Regions from separate parts of the Streptomyces sp. SAI-127 genome, predicted to be linked through region 2. Evidence: riboswitches for the same ligand, from Rfam matches in the RefSeq annotation. Region 2 holds a riboswitch; each other region holds the start of a gene.
What was found. Region 2 has a riboswitch for cyclic di-AMP ahead of M2157_RS20465 (transglycosylase SLT domain-containing protein). Riboswitches for the same ligand answer to the same signal wherever they lie in the genome.
Positions count from the first base shown of each region.

Region 1 (3,698 bases), 970 kb from region 2:
CTATCCGCCGCACCCGGTCCAGTCGGCCCAACCGGCCCAACCGGCCCAACCGGCGGTGCCGTACCCCGCGTACAACCCGTACCGGACGTAGCTCGACCACCACAGCAAGAACCGTGGGCGCCCTGCTCGGCGCGGCCGCCCTGGCGGCGTCCGGTGCGCTGCCCGCCACGGCCACTCCGCCGCGCGGACCGCGACGCCGGCTGCTCAGAGCCCGGCAAGCCCGGCACCGCCGGTCGGCACCCGCGCCCGAGTCAGGCCGAGGCCTCCGTCAGGCGAGCCGTCTCCTCCTCCGTCAGCACCAGCTCCGCCACCCCCAGCAGCGCCGGCAGCTGTGCCACCGTACGCGCGGAAGCGATCGGGGCCGCGACCGTCGGCCGGGACGCGAGCCAGGCCAGGGCGACCGTGGCGACCGGGACGGTGTGGGCCTCGGCGATGTCGTCCAGGGCCGCGAGCACCTTCTGCCCGCGTTCGGTGTCCAGGTGCTTGCCGGCGCCCGCCGCGGCCCGCGGGCTGTCGACGGTCGCGCCGGGACGGTACTTGCCGGTGAGGAACCCGGAGGCGAGGGCGTAGTACGGGACGGCGGCGAGGCCCTCGCGCGCGGCCACCGCCTGCAGCTCACCCTCGTAGGTGTCACGGGAGACGAGGTTGTACTGGGGCTGCAGGGCGACATAGCGCGCCAGGCCCTCGCGGTCCGAGAAAGCCAGGGACTCCGCGAGGCGCGCGGCGGAGATGTTGGAGGCTCCGATCGCCCGCACCTTGCCCGCCTTCACCAGCTCGTCCAGCGCGCCGATGATCTCCTCGACCGGCACCTCGGTCTTGTCGAAGTGGGTGTAGTAGAGGTCGATGTGGTCGGTGCCCAGGCGCCGCAGCGAGGCGTCGGCGGCGGCCTTGATGTTGGTGGCGGTCAGGCCGGGGAAGTCGGGGTGCTGGCTGACCTTCGTGGCGATGACGACGTCGTCGCGGTTGCCCCGCGCCGCCACCCACTTGCCGATCACGGTCTCGGACTCACCGCCGGAGTTGCCGTCGACCCAGGCCGAGTAGGAGTCGGCCGTGTCGAGGAAGTTGCCGCCCGCGGCGGCGTACGCGTCGAGGACGGCGAAGGACTGGGACTCGTCGGCCGTCCAGCCGAACACGTTGCCGCCGAGGGAGAGCGGGAAGACCTCGAGGTCGGAGGAGCCGAGCTTGCGAAGCGGAGAGACAGTCATGTCCTACGTCAACGCACGCACCGGACGCCCGCCTTCCGGCCCGCCCGCAAAATCACCGTAAACCTCAGGGGTTGAGACCCTTGCCGCGCAGCCACGCCATCGGGTCGATCCCGTCGGCCGAGCCGCCCGGGTGGACCTCGAGGTGCAGGTGCGCACCCGTCACGTTGCCCGTGGCGCCCACGCGGCCGATGACGTCACCGGTGCTGACCTTCTGTCCGACGCTGACGCTGATCGAGGACTGGTGGCAGAACCACAGCTCGGTGCCGTCGTCGAGGGTCAGGATCGTGCGGTAGCCGTAGGAACCGGCCCAGCCGGCCTCGGTGATGGTGCCGCTGTGGATGGCCTTGATGAGCGTGCCCGTGGGGGCGGCGAAGTCGAGGCCCGTGTGGTAGCCGGAGGACCACAGCGAACCGGCCTGACCGAAGGTCGAGGTGATGGTGTACGACGAGGTCGGCAGCGTGAACTGCTTGGCGAGCTCGGCCAGGCGCTCGGCCTCGGCCTTCTTCGCGGCCTCCTCCTCCGCCTGCTTCTTCGCGGCGGCGGCCTTCTCCTGAGCGTCCTTCTCCGCCTGGGCGGCGGCCGCGTCGGCCTCCTTCTCGGCGGCGGCCGCGACGGCCTGGGCGGCCTTGGTGTCGATCTGGTCCTGCTGCCGCTCGGCCTGGGCCAGGATGCGCGAGCGCAGCGCCTCACCGGCGTCCGAGGTGCCCTTGGCGGTGTCGGCGGTGGTGGCGCCGACGCTGCTGAAGGCGCTCGTGTCGTCCGCGGGGGAGTCGGAGTCGTCCGAGATGAGCGAACCCACGGAGGGCAGGTCGGGCATGGAGATGGAGACCGGCGGCTTGCCGGTGTTGGCGCTGGCCATCCCGCCCGCGCTGACGGCGGCTATGACACCGACGCCCAGAACGGTGGAGCTGCGGGCGAATCCTCCGCCACGCTGCTTGGCGACGCGATGCCGGCCACGTACGGCGGGGAGGGTCTCCTCGGTGGGGTTCCACTCCCCCAGCGGGGCCTCGTCGTCGGCGCGGTAGCCGCCGTACACAAGTGTGTCGGTACTGCGCTGACCGGGTTCGAACGGGGCCTCAGGGGCAGGCGGGTTCGCCACGTGGGCGCACTCCTTTCCTTCCTTCTCGCCTACCGGGTTAGCTGACGGGTTCGGAGCAGGAAGGTCTCCTACGCGCGTATACCCGCCGTGCTGCCACGGCGGTGTACGCGCGATTCACCCCAAGTTGGTGGTTCCCCGGTTTCCTAGCGGAATTCGGCGCGTGAGCACGGAGCCGTCTCTTGTGACGGCTGGGACGACCGCGCTGCGTTATCGAACGTTAATAGACCCGGGGGCCCGATTCCAAGCTGTTCCGCTTGATCATTAACGAAATCCCGCTGGACTTACGGCCCATGAACGGTGAAAAACGGGCGAGTTGACCTCGCCTCAGGCAACTCACAGGTTTTGACTGCGCGTCAGTGGTTATGCGGAGGGCGCTCACCCGCTCACCCCACGTCACAAAGGCCGTCGTACGGCGAGCAGCGCCAGGTCGTCGGCGAGGAAGCCACCGGAATGCCGGCGCGCCTCGCCCACGAGGGCGGCGAGCAGTGCGCCGGGTTCCCGGAAGGCGCGGCCGGCCAGCCGCGCCTCGGGGTCGTAGAACCGCCCCTGCCGGTCCCGCGCCTCGGACAGTCCGTCCGTATACAGCAGCAGTGTGGCCCCGCCGGGGAAGCCGTACTCCTCGCCCCGGTCGGGCCAGGTGCCGAGGTCGCCCATGCCGAGCGGCAGCGCGGGGTCCTGGGCGGGCAGCGCGCGCACCGTGCCGTCCGCGTGCAGCAACAGGGGCGGGGGGTGCCCGCGGTTGACGATCCGCACGACCCCGTCGCCGTGCGGGAGTTCGGCGAGGACGGCCGTGATGAACCCCTCGAAGACCTCGACGCTGTCCCGCCGCGTCCCCTCCCGAGTCAGCGCCCGCTCCAGCCGCTGGGCGACGGCCTCCAGCGTGGTCTCCTGCTCGACGGCCTCCCGGAACGCCCCGATGACGATCGCGACGGCCGCCACCGCCCCCATCCCCTTGCCGCGCACGTCCCCGACGATCATCCGTACGCCGTGCGGGCTGTCCTGCACGGCGTACAGGTCGCCGCCGATGAAGGCGTCCGCCTGGGCCGCCTCGTAGCGCACCGCGATGTCGAACCCTCCGATCCGCCCGGCGGGCCCGGGCAGCACCGCCCGCTGGGCGGCCTCGGCGATCTCGCGCTGGGAGGCGAGCCGTTCGCTGCTGCGGCGGACGAGGAGATTGATGAGAACCGCGAGGACGGAGACCGTCATCACGGTGACAGTCTCGGTGACGGCGTCGACTTCGAGGACGATGCCGAGCCGCAGGTGGACCGCGAGGACGACGAGGACGGTCGCGACGCCGGTGAGGACGGTGCCGCGCCGGGAGTAGAGCGGGGCCGCGACCAGAGGCGCGGCGGTGAAGAGGGGCGCGGCGGAGAACTGGGACGGGGTGAGGTAGT
Region 1 covers NZ_JARXYJ010000001.1:5,472,751-5,476,448, reverse strand. The annotation lists gene M2157_RS25115 (PrsW family intramembrane metalloprotease) at 1-91, shown strand, start outside; gene M2157_RS25110 (aldo/keto reductase) at 252-1,205, opposite strand; gene M2157_RS25105 (M23 family metallopeptidase) at 1,270-2,304, opposite strand; cyclic di-AMP (ydaO/yuaA leader) riboswitch at 2,316-2,473, opposite strand; gene M2157_RS25100 (PP2C family protein-serine/threonine phosphatase) at 2,698-3,698, opposite strand, start outside.
Region 1: it holds a riboswitch for cyclic di-AMP, as region 2 does, so the genes downstream of both, M2157_RS25105 (M23 family metallopeptidase) here and M2157_RS20465 (transglycosylase SLT domain-containing protein) in region 2, are expected to answer to the same signal.

Region 2 (3,698 bases):
CCCCCGAACCGGTACCCGCGATCCTCGAATACCTGCCGTACCGCCTCACCGACTGGACCGCTCCCCGCGACTGGCAGCGCCACCCCTGGTACGCGGGCCACGGTTACGCCTCCGTGCGTGTCGATGTGCGCGGGCACGGCAACAGCGAGGGCGTGCCGGGCGACGAGTACTCCGCGACCGAGCTCGCCGACGGGGCCGAGGTCGTCGGCTGGCTGGCCGCGCAGCCCTGGTGCGACGGCCGGGTCGGCATGTTCGGCATCTCCTGGGGCGGCTTCAACTCCCTCCAGGTCGCGGCCCTGGCACCCGAGCCGCTCAAGGCGGTCGTCACGGTCTGCTCCACCGACGACCGCTACGACAACGACGCGCACTACATGGGAGGTTCCGTCCTCGCGGTGGACATGCACGCCTGGGCGGCGACGATGCTCGCCTTCGCCTCCCGGCCGCCGGATCCGCTCCATGTCGGCGACGTGTGGCGGGACATGTGGCTGGGACGGCTCGAACAGGTCGACCCGTTCCTCCACACCTGGCTCGACCACCAGACGCGCGACGTCTACTGGCGCGCCGGCAGCGTCTGCGAGGACTACGGCGCGATCGTCGCGGCCGTCCTCGCGGTGGGCGGCTGGCACGACCCGTACCGCGACACGGTCCTCAGACTCGTCGAGCACCTGCCCGTCGAGCGCGTACGGGGGCTCATCGGTCCGTGGTCCCACCAGTACCCGGACCGCGGCCTGCCGCCCGGCCCGGCGATCGGCTTCCTCCAGGAGACCCTGCGCTGGTGGGACCAGCACCTGAAGGGCGTCGACACCGGCGTCATGCGGGAACCGCTCCTGAGGGCCTACGTGAGCGACTCCCACCCCCCGGCCACGGTCTACGACACCCTGCCCGGCCGCTGGGTCGGCGAGCCGGCGTGGCCTTCCCCGAACGTGACGACGGTGTCGTACGGCCTCCAGGGTCCCCCCGTCCTGGTCCGCTCCCCGCAGCACACGGGCGTGGACGCAGGCCGTTTCTTCCCGGTCGGGAACGACGCCGACCTGCCGCCGGACCAGCGGGAGGAGGACGCGCGTTCGGCCTGCTTCGAGTTCGCGGTGGGTGTGGAGACGTGGGTCCTCGGACGGCCGCGGGTGCGGCTCAGGGTGACCTCGGAGGTGACGCGCGGGCAGGTCGTCGCGCGGCTGTGCGATGTCGCCCCGGACGGGTCGTCGACCTTGGTCACGCGGGGCGTGCTGAACCTCTCGGCACGCCATGGGCGGGACCGGGCCGTGCCCTGGGAGCCGGGCGCGACGCAGGAGGTGAGCTTTGAACTGAACGGCGTCGGGCACGCCTTCCCGCCCGGCCACCGCATCCGGCTCGCCGTCTCCTCGGCGTACTGGCCGTGGATCTGGCCGCAGCCCGGTTCGCAGGCGGGATTCGCGCTGGAGCCTGCGGGGAGCTTCCTCGAACTGCCGGTACGCGCGCGTGAAGCCTCCTCGGACATCGCGTTCGAGGAGCCGGAGCAGTCCGAGCCGCTCGGCGTGAGCCACCCCGCGACCTTCGACGAGCCGCGCCCCGAGCGCCTGGTCGTCCGTGACGTGGCCAAGGGTGAGTGGCGTCTCGAGGTCGACCCGCGGTACGGCGGCACGCGCGTGTACCCCGACGGTCTGGAGTGCACCGAGGACGCGCTGGAGACGTACACGATCGACGAGAACGACCCGCTGTCCGCCCGCACCCGCTCGGACTGGTCGATCCGGCTGCACCGCCCGGAGCTCGGCTGGGACGCGACCGTCCGGACCCGCTCGGAGATCACCTGCGACGCGACGGACTTCCACACCTCGAACGAGGTCGTCTGCACCGACGGCGGCGAGGTGGTCTTCCACCGGACATGGGAGAAGCGGATCCCACGGACGGCCGGTTGACCACGAGTTGGGCACTCTTGACCGTTTTACACCTCTTGCGCTCGGCTGTGACTTGGCCCACGCGGACAGGCGGACGGACGCCGATCCGGAATCTGCCGATCCACCTTTGCCGAAACCTCAGTTGAGGCTTGGCGACCGCAAAGGATCAAGTGCCCCAAATGCCTCCTACCAAGGTCAATAGGCATCGCATGTGAATTCGCCACTTGTTCCGGACATGTGCTCTCGCATACGTTCCCGGCCTGTCGGGCGGACGCCGAATCCTGCCACCGCCCGTACACCCACCGAGAAACCAGGGCAGGAGCGGGGGACCCAGGTAAGCCGCCGGACCGGGCGTCTTCGGACATACCGGTACGGCTTGGGGTGAAGTCACGCCTTTCGTAGGCGTGTCCGGGCAACTCCAGCCCGAACCCGACAGCTCACCTCGCAGGCGCCGGAGAGGAACTTCGCCATGTCCGCTGCCGCTCAGCACCGACGTACCCGTACCAGCCGTCTCGTCCGCAAGCTCGCCGTCGCCGGCACCGGAGCCGCCGTACTCGCGCTCCCCCTCATCGGCGCGACCAGCGCGTCGGCGGCCACCCCGCCCATGCAGACCGCGGCCACGCTCGGCTACCCCAACACCCTGGACGGCTGGATCCGCGCCTCCCTCGCCGTCATGGCGGAGCACGGGATTCCCGGCTCCTACGACGGCATCTACCGCAACATCATCCGTGAGTCCTCCGGCAACCCCTGGGCCATCAACAACTGGGACTCCAACGCGGCCGCCGGCACCCCCTCCAAGGGCCTGCTCCAGGTGATCGACCCGACCTTCAACGCCTACCACGTGGCCAACACGTCGTGGGACCCGTACGACCCGGTCGCGAACATCACCGCGGCCTGCAACTACGCGGCCCAGCGGTACGGGTCCATCGACAATGTCTGGGGCGCCTACTAGGCCTCGGGAAACAGTCTTTCGAGGACGACGGCGATGCCGTCGTCCTCGTTCGACAGGGTCACCTCGTCGGCCACGGCCCGGAGTTCGGGGTGCCCGTTGGCCATCGCGACGCCGTGGGCCGCCCAGTCGAACATGGGGATGTCGTTGGGCATGTCCCCGAAGGCGATCGTCATCTCCGGCCCCAGGCCCAGGTGTTCGGCGGCCAGCGCGAGGCCCGTCGCCTTGGTGATGCCACATGGCTGGAGTTCGACGGTCCCGGGCCCCGACATGGTGACCGTGGCCAGCGAGCCCACCACCGAGCGCGCCGTCACCGCCAACTCGTCGTCGGACAGGTAGGGATGGCGCAGCAGCACCTTGCTGATCGGCTCGCACCACAGGTCGTCGCGCCGGCCCACCCGCACGGCCGGCAGGGTCGGATGGGGCATCAGATATCCCGGCTCGATGAGCGTGAGCCCGTCGACACCGTCCTGGTCGACGGCCGCGTACACCTGTCCGACCTCGGCCTCGATCTTGCCGAGCGCGGTCTCGGCCAGCTCCCGGTCCAGGGTCACCGACCACAGCAGACGGTCGGCGCCGGCGTCGTACACCTGCGCGCCCTGCCCGCACACCGCGAGCCCCGTGCTGCCCAGGTCGTCGAGCAGCGGCCGCACTCTGGGTGCCGGCCGTCCCGTCACGACGAGATGCTGGGCCCCACCCGCGGCCACCCGTGCGAGCGCGGCCAACGACCGGTCGGAGAGGGTGTCGTCGGCGCGCAGCAGCGTGCCGTCCAGGTCGGTGGCGATGAGTGAATATGCGGGGGAGGCGGCCATGATCAGAGAATACGGATGGTTGGCCCCCTGCGACTCGACGCGAACCGGACGGCTGCTGCTTTCACA
Region 2 covers NZ_JARXYJ010000001.1:4,505,153-4,508,850, forward strand. The annotation lists gene M2157_RS20460 (CocE/NonD family hydrolase) at 1-1,892, shown strand, start outside; cyclic di-AMP (ydaO/yuaA leader) riboswitch at 2,162-2,335, shown strand; gene M2157_RS20465 (transglycosylase SLT domain-containing protein) at 2,341-2,823, shown strand; gene M2157_RS20470 (HAD family hydrolase) at 2,820-3,632, opposite strand.

Region 3 (3,698 bases), 4.3 Mb from region 2:
GTCACGTACGTCCTGTACATTTTTTACAGACAGCTTGCCGCGAGGAGGGGTACGCCATGGCCCGACCCACCGCCCGTTACGTCCTGCCCGAGTTCCACGAGCGCACGAGCTCCGGGCACAAGACGATGGATCCGTACTCGAAGCTGCTGGAGGAGCGGATCGTCTTCCTCGGGACCCAGATCGACGACATCTCGGCGAACGATCTGATGGCGCAGTTCATGTACCTCGAGTACCAGGACCCGGACCGGGACATCTCGCTGTACATCAACTCCCCCGGCGGCTCGTTCAGCGCGATGTCGGCGATCTACGACACGATGCAGTACGTCAGCTGTGACGTGGAGACGACGTGCCTCGGGCAGGCCGGCTCCTCCGCGGCCGTGCTGCTGGCCGCCGGCACCCCGGGCAAGCGCTCCGTGCTGCCGGGCGCGCGCGTGGTGATCCACCAGCCGGCGCTGAGCGAGCCGGTCCAGGGACAGGCAAGCGATCTGGCCATCCAGGCCGACGAACTGGTCCGGGTGCGGGCCCGCCTGGAGGAGATGCTCGTCCGGCACACCGGGCGCAGCCCCGAGCAGGTGAGCGTGGACATCGAGCGGGACAAGATCCTGGACGCGCAGGGCGCCCTGGACTACGGACTCGCGGACGCGATCGTCCCGAGCCGCAAGTCCTCGCGCCCCACGCCGGACGCGAGGTGAGCCGTAGATGGTGCCGGACCTTCCACCGCTGCCCGCGCTCACACGCGCCGAGGGCGAGCTGATCGACCGTTATCTCGACGTGGTCGACCTGCTGGGCCGGATCAACCCGGCCCGGCGCGAGGACACCTATGGCGGACTGCGCGCGGCGCAGGCGCTGGTGAGCAGGGCGGCCGAGCTGCGCGACGCGCTCGTGCTGATGCACGGCCGGGGCGAGCGCGAACTGCACGCCGCGACGCTGGCACGCGCGCTTCGGGTTCTGGACGGCGAGCGGCGCACGTCCCGGGTCACCGTGCCGCCGGAACCCGGCAATTGACGCACCGACAGCCTTTCCGGGCGTCCCGCGGTCTGACGGGGCGTCCGGAGGGCCTTTGAAACGGACCAAACGACGTACCACCATTTGCAGGAGGCGCGGCTCCTTTTTCGCGACCCCTCAAGTTGCGCAACGCGCGTAGTACGGGAGCGGAATGAGGAGTTTCTGTGCTGGTCCGGGGGGCCCCGGGGCCCTCGACACCCCTTCGTTCGAAGAGGTGTCCACCCGAACGGGTGAGTGGTGAGTAACAACACAAACCCCCGGTTCCGTTGGGTTTTTGGGACATCCGTGCGCCAAGATCCCTGTCTGACGACAAGCCCCCGCCACAGCGGCGGGGCGGTCCGGGCGGACGCCGAGTCCTGCCGCCGCCCGGATGACCGGTCGACAGAAGTGGATCGGCAGGAGTGGAGGACCCAGGCACGACGGGTCGCCGGGACGGTCACGCCATGACCGGGCCGAGCAGCCCTTGGGGTGAAGCCGCGTCAGCGGCCGGGCAACTTCGCCAGCCCGAATCCGACAGGTCATCCTTCACAGGCGGCTGACGAAGGGTTGCGCATGACTGCGCTCAATCGTGTCCCGTCGCTGATGGTCCGGGCCGGTACGGCCTCGGCCTTCGCCATCGCCGCCGTGGGCGGCTCCGTCGTGGTCCCGGGTGTCGCAGCCGACGCCGCCGCCGCGACGCCGGCGACGAAGGCACTCAAGGTCGCGGCCTCCAAGAAGGGCTCGCCGTACAAGTACGGCGCCACGGGACCCCGCCGCTTCGACTGCTCAGGGCTCACGCTGTACTCGTTCAAGAAGGCGGGCAAGAAGCTCCCTCGTACGGCGGCTCAGCAGTACAACAAGACCCGCCACATCGGCGCGGGCAGCCGCAAGGCCGGCGACCTGGTGTTCTTCCACTCGGGTTCGAACGTCTACCACGTCGGCATCTACGCCGGGAAGGGAAAGATCTGGCACGCCCCGAAGACCGGGGACGTGGTGAGGCTGCAGAAGATCTGGACCAAGAGCGTCTGGTACGGCCGGGTCAAGTGACGCCCCCGAGGGGGTGGCGGCGACCTGACCTCCCGCCGCCCCCTCGGGTCTCCCGGCACGCGTGACACGGGCTCAGGTGGTTACCCGTGGCGTCATGGCCGACCACCGCCCGTGCACCGCCCGCAACGAGACCCCGCTGGAGCGCGCCGACCGCAACTTCGGCGAGCTGCTCCAGGAACTGCGCGTCACCCAGACCGGGGTGCAGATCCTCTTCGCCTTCCTGCTGACCCTGGCCTTCACCCAGCGCTTCCCGTCCCTCGACACCTTCCAGCGCGCCACGTACGTCACCACACTGCTCCTCGCGGTACTCGCGGCGGCCCTGTTCACCGCGCCCGCCGCCCTGCACCGCTCGCTCTTCCAACGCGGTGCCAAGGCCCGCATCGTGCAGGTCTCCTCCCGGCTCGCCACGGTCGGCATGGGGGTTCTGGTGCTCGCGTTCACCGGGTCGGTGCTGCTCGTGGTGGACGTGACGACGGGCCGGGCCGGCGGAGTGGCCGCGGGCGCGGCGACCCTGCTGGTGTGCCTGGGCCTGTGGGGGCTGCTCCCCCGGCTGGTCCGGCGGGCGGGACTCGCCGAAGAACGCAGGACAGCACAGCCGCACCCGGCGCCTCCGTCGGCGAAGCGCGAGGTGGTCAGGCCGCGAGCAGCGGCTCGGCCAGGAGCATCACCCCGAGAACCGTCAGCGCGCCTGCGGTGACCCCGGCGACGGCCCGGGCCGCCCGCGGCCTGCGCAGCCACCTCCCCAGCCGGTCCACGAGCACGGCCACCCCCGGGAACCACACCAGCGCGAGAACGACCACGATCAGCGCGAGCAGCAGCGTCCTGGGCAGCGCCCGGAACAGCGCGGGCACGGCCGTGAGCACCGCGGCAACCCCGGCGAGGGCTACGATCCGTCCCTTTATGCGGGCCGGCCTGCCGCGAGAGAGCCGTCAGCAGGTATGTCGAATCACCTGGGTCTCCCTCAAGCACCCCTTTGGGCAGGCCTCGGTCCGGCTCGCCGCCCTGGATGCCGTCGCGGAGAAACGGGCTCGATCACCCGGGCCGCCGAGCGCCTCGGCTACAGAATGCGCCCACCCTCTCCCGACGGCCGACCAAGCTTCTCGTACGTCGCCACCGCGGCGCGCGGCTCACCGGTGCGGGTGAGTTGCTGGTGGCGCGGGCCCGCCGGGTGCTGGACGAGCTGGACCGGGCCCGGCATGAACTCGCCCGGCTGACCGGCCTGTCCGGTGGCACGCTGAGGCTGGGCACCTTCCAGACGGCGGGCATTCAGCTGCTGCCGCCGGTGCTGAGCACGTTCCGCCGGGCGTACCCGGACGTGGAGCTGTCGGTCGCCTTCCACGAACCCACGGCCGGGATCACCGCGGTGGCGGCCGGCGAGATCGACCTGGCGCTGACGCACGCCTACGAACCGGGCGAGCCCCCCTCCCTGCCGGCCACCCTGAGCGCGGAGCCTCTGATGACCGAGGAGCTGGTCCTCGTCACGGCCTCCGGGCATGCCCTCGCGGGCGGCTCGACGCGGCTGCCGCTGGCGGAACTCGCCGGTGAGCCGCTGATCAGCATGGCGCCGGATCATCCGGCCCGGCGGGAGGTGGAGGCGGTGCTGGCCCGGTCCGAGGCCACGCCGTCGGTGCTGGTGGCGACCCCGGGATACGCCCTGGTGTGCGCGC
Region 3 covers NZ_JARXYJ010000001.1:8,779,402-8,783,099, reverse strand. The annotation lists gene M2157_RS40405 (ATP-dependent Clp protease proteolytic subunit) at 57-692, shown strand; gene M2157_RS40400 (hypothetical protein) at 700-1,005, shown strand; cyclic di-AMP (ydaO/yuaA leader) riboswitch at 1,343-1,554, shown strand; gene M2157_RS40395 (C40 family peptidase) at 1,558-2,031, shown strand; gene M2157_RS40390 (DUF6328 family protein) at 2,126-2,728, shown strand; partial or broken gene M2157_RS40385 (LysE family transporter) at 2,664-2,861, opposite strand; partial or broken gene M2157_RS40380 (LysR family transcriptional regulator) at 2,977-3,698, shown strand, end outside.
Region 3: it holds a riboswitch for cyclic di-AMP, as region 2 does, so the genes downstream of both, M2157_RS40395 (C40 family peptidase) here and M2157_RS20465 (transglycosylase SLT domain-containing protein) in region 2, are expected to answer to the same signal.

Region 4 (3,698 bases), 2.6 Mb from region 2:
GCGCGTGAGGACGTCCAGGAGTATTTGTGGGGGCAGCTCGACACCCTGCTCTCCTCGGCCCCGATCGACTATGTGAAGTGGGACTTCAACCGCTGCTTCACGGATGCCGGCTGGCCCGGCGACCCCTATCCGCAGCGTCTGTGGGTCGACCATGTCCACGGCTTCTATGCCCTTTTGGACCGCTTGCGGCAAGCCCACCCCGGCGTCGCCTTCGAGTCCTGCTCGGGTGGCGGCGGCCGGATCGACCTCGGGGTGCTCAGCCGCACCGACCAGGTGTGGACCTCGGACAACACCGACCCGCTCGACCGCCTCGCCATTCAGTACGGCTTCAGTCAGATCCACCCCGCGCGCGTGATGGCCGCCTGGGTCACCGACAGCCCCAACACCCAGCTCAACGACCGGGTGAGCTCGCTGCGGTTCCGGTTCGTGAGCGCGATGGCCGGAGTGCTCGGGGTCGGCGGTGACCTCGCGGAGTGGACCGAGGAGGAGCTCGCCGAGGCCGGGCGGTGGGTGGCCCTTTACAAGGAGATCCGGCCCTTGGTGCAGCGTGGCGAGCTCTACCGGCTGCGGCCTCCGCGGGGCGGACTGAGCGCGGTGCAGTACGTCCTCGGGGACGAGACCGTGGTCCTCGCCTGGCTCCAGGCGCAGAAGTACGGCGAGCCCGTCCCGGCGCTGCGGCTGCGCGGACTTGACCCGACAGCGTCGTACGAATGCCCCGAAACGGGCGAAGTGCACCGAGGGGCCGTGTTGCTGCATCACGGCCTTCGTACCGGTTTGCGTGGCGACCTCGATGCGACGGTTATCCGACTGCGCCGCATCTAGGGCTTCTGCCCGAATTAATAGCTTCCTTCCAACTCCTTCCGGAATCAGGGTTCCTGTGAATTCGTGACGTGAGGAGCGTCATATCCGTGACGGTGTGTCGCCCGTCATGTTCACGTAATTCGCAGGTTTTTCAAGGGGATTCGGTCCAGGTTACGGGCGTCCGATTCACGCAGGGTGACCGGTAATTCTCATAAGGGATCAAGAGAAACGCGCGCACAGGGAACCTCTCACTTGTCCCTTTGCGTCTTGTTCGCTTACGTTCGCCACCGATCCGGTCGGACGCCCAATCCTGCCGCCGAACGGATTCCGCTCACTCACACACCCGTGCACGGCAGGAGCGGGGGACCCACAGGTAGTTCCGCCTGTTCCGGTCTCCGGAACGGCTTGGGGTTAAGTCGCGTCTCGACGCGGCCGGGCATCTCCAGCCCGCACCCGACAGCTCACCTCGCAGGCGCCGGAGAGGAATTCACCATGCCCGCGAAGGGTAAGCACCGCCGTCCGAAGTCCCAGCGCTTCGCCCGCTCGATAGCCGTCGCCGGAACCGGAGGCGCCGCTCTCGCCCTCCCGCTCATGGGGGCCACCGGCGCTCACGCCGCCACCCCCCAGTCCGTATCGGAAAAGGCCGTTCAGTCGCTTCCGGTCACGCAGAAGTCCGCCGAAAAGACGGCCGCGAAGAAGGACACCGCGAAGACCTCTACGGTGCGCACCTATTCGGTGCGCGCCGGCGACTATCTTTCGAAGATCGCCGATGAACAGAACGTCAGTGGTGGCTGGAAGAAGCTGTACGCCGACAACCGCTCGGCCATCGGGGACGACCCGTCGCTGATCCACCCCGGTCTGAAGCTCTCGATCGGCAAGAAGGCCAGGACGAGCACGACGAAGACCGAGTCCTCCGCTCCCTCGTCCTCCTCGAAGGCGAAGAAGACGGAGAAGGCGGAGAAGGCGGAGTCGAAGTCGTCCTCGAAGTCGACGTCCGCGACCCAGAGCTCGAACACCACGAGCTCCAGCGGTTACACCCTGCCGGTCACCGGCGCCACCATCGGCACCGGTTACCGCGTGGCGGGCAGCATGTGGTCCAGCGGTTACCACACCGGCGTCGACTTCGTCGTCCCGACCGGTACCTCGCTGAAGGCCGTGGGCGCGGGCACGGTCGTCTCCGCGGGCTGGGGTGGCGCCTACGGCAACCAGGTCGTCATCAAGCTCAACGACGGCTACTACGCGCAGTACGCCCACCTGTCCCAGCTCTCTGTCTCGGCCGGCCAGACCGTGACCGAGGGTCAGCAGATCGGCCTCTCCGGCGCGACCGGCAATGTCACCGGCCCGCACCTGCACTTCGAGATCCGCACCACGCCGGACTACGGCTCCGACGTGGACCCGGTCGCCTACCTCCGTTCGAAGGGCGTCGCCGTCGGCTGACAACGCCCCCCTGTGCCACCGAAGGCCGGACCCCGATCCCCGGGTCCGGCCTTCGGTGTTCCCACTCGGAGCGGCTCTGCGCCTTCATGATCACTTCATTGCGTTCTTGTGGCAGGCGCGCTCAGGGCGTCGACAGGTGGGGGAGGGTGGGGACAGAGTGAACTCCGCCGCAGGGCAAGCGCTTTCTAGGCTTTCCGGCTGCCGCACCACCGGGGCGCCCGGACCGTGCGCGGCTCTCTGCGACCCACTCTCAGCCGTCCCCGGAAGGAACGCTCTCGCATGACGACCACCCGTAGAGCCTTCGGAGCCCTCGCGGCCGGCGCCGCCCTGGCCGCCCTCGCCCCCGCGGCCACCGCGAGCGCCTCGCCCCGCCACCGTCGCCTCATCGCGCACGACGACTTCCGTCACGGTCTCGGCCGCTGGGCCGTCGAACTGGAGCAGGGCGGCACGGTCACCGCGCAGCGCGGAGTACTGGAGGTCGACGTGCCCGCCGGCGCGACGATCTGGTTCAGGCAGCCGCTCGAAGGGCCGTACGTCCTGGAGTACACCGCCACGCCTGTCTCCGAGGGCGGGGCCAACGACCGGGTGTCCGATCTGAACAACTTCTGGAACGCGGTCGACGTGCGGTCCCCCGACGACCTCTTCGCCACCCGACGGGGCGGGGCGCTCGCGGAGTACGACTACCTGAAGACGTACTACTCGGGCTACGGCGCCAACTACAACACCACGACACGGCTGCGCCGATATGTCGGAGAGTCCGGCGTGCGGCCGCTGATCTACGACTACACCGAGCCGCTGCTCGTCGCGAACGAGCCGAACCGGGTGCGGATCGTCTCCGACGGCTCCAAGGTGCAGTGGTGGGACAACGGGCGGCTCGTCTTCGACTACACCGACCCGGAGCCTTATACGACGGGGCACTTCGCGTTCCGGACCACCTGGAGCCACTTCCGGATCAGCGAGTTCAGGGTATGGCGGTCGCAGCGTCAACGTTCGCGATGAGAGACCTATTCCTTGTTTGGCGAACACTTTAAGCGTGGCTTATCTCACCGCCCGTCAAGCCCTTCCTACGGTCGCGTAGGTCACATTCGAAGGTGAATCATGAACGGCTGTGGCAGACGATTCGAAGGATGACGGCAGTTCAGTGATCGGGTCGTACGTGGCGGTGGGGGACAGCTTCACCGAGGGCGTCGGCGACCCCGGCCCCGACGGGGCGTTCGTCGGATGGGCCGACCGGTTCGCGGTACTTCTCGCGGACCGGCGGCCCGAGGGCGACTTCAGGTACAGCAATCTCGCCGTACGCGGGAAGCTGCTCGACCAGATCGTCGAGGACCAGCTTCCGCAGGCCGCCGAACTGGCACCGGACCTGGTGTCGTTCTGCGCCGGCGGCAACGACATCATCCGGCCCGGTACCGACCCCGACGAGGTCGCCGAGCGCTTCGAGCGGGCGATCGCCCGGCTCA
Region 4 covers NZ_JARXYJ010000001.1:1,880,196-1,883,893, reverse strand. The annotation lists gene M2157_RS08930 (alpha-galactosidase) at 1-822, shown strand, start outside; cyclic di-AMP (ydaO/yuaA leader) riboswitch at 1,120-1,289, shown strand; gene M2157_RS08925 (LysM peptidoglycan-binding domain-containing M23 family metallopeptidase) at 1,294-2,238, shown strand; gene M2157_RS08920 (DUF6250 domain-containing protein) at 2,518-3,237, shown strand; gene M2157_RS08915 (SGNH/GDSL hydrolase family protein) at 3,380-3,698, shown strand, end outside.
Region 4: it holds a riboswitch for cyclic di-AMP, as region 2 does, so the genes downstream of both, M2157_RS08925 (LysM peptidoglycan-binding domain-containing M23 family metallopeptidase) here and M2157_RS20465 (transglycosylase SLT domain-containing protein) in region 2, are expected to answer to the same signal.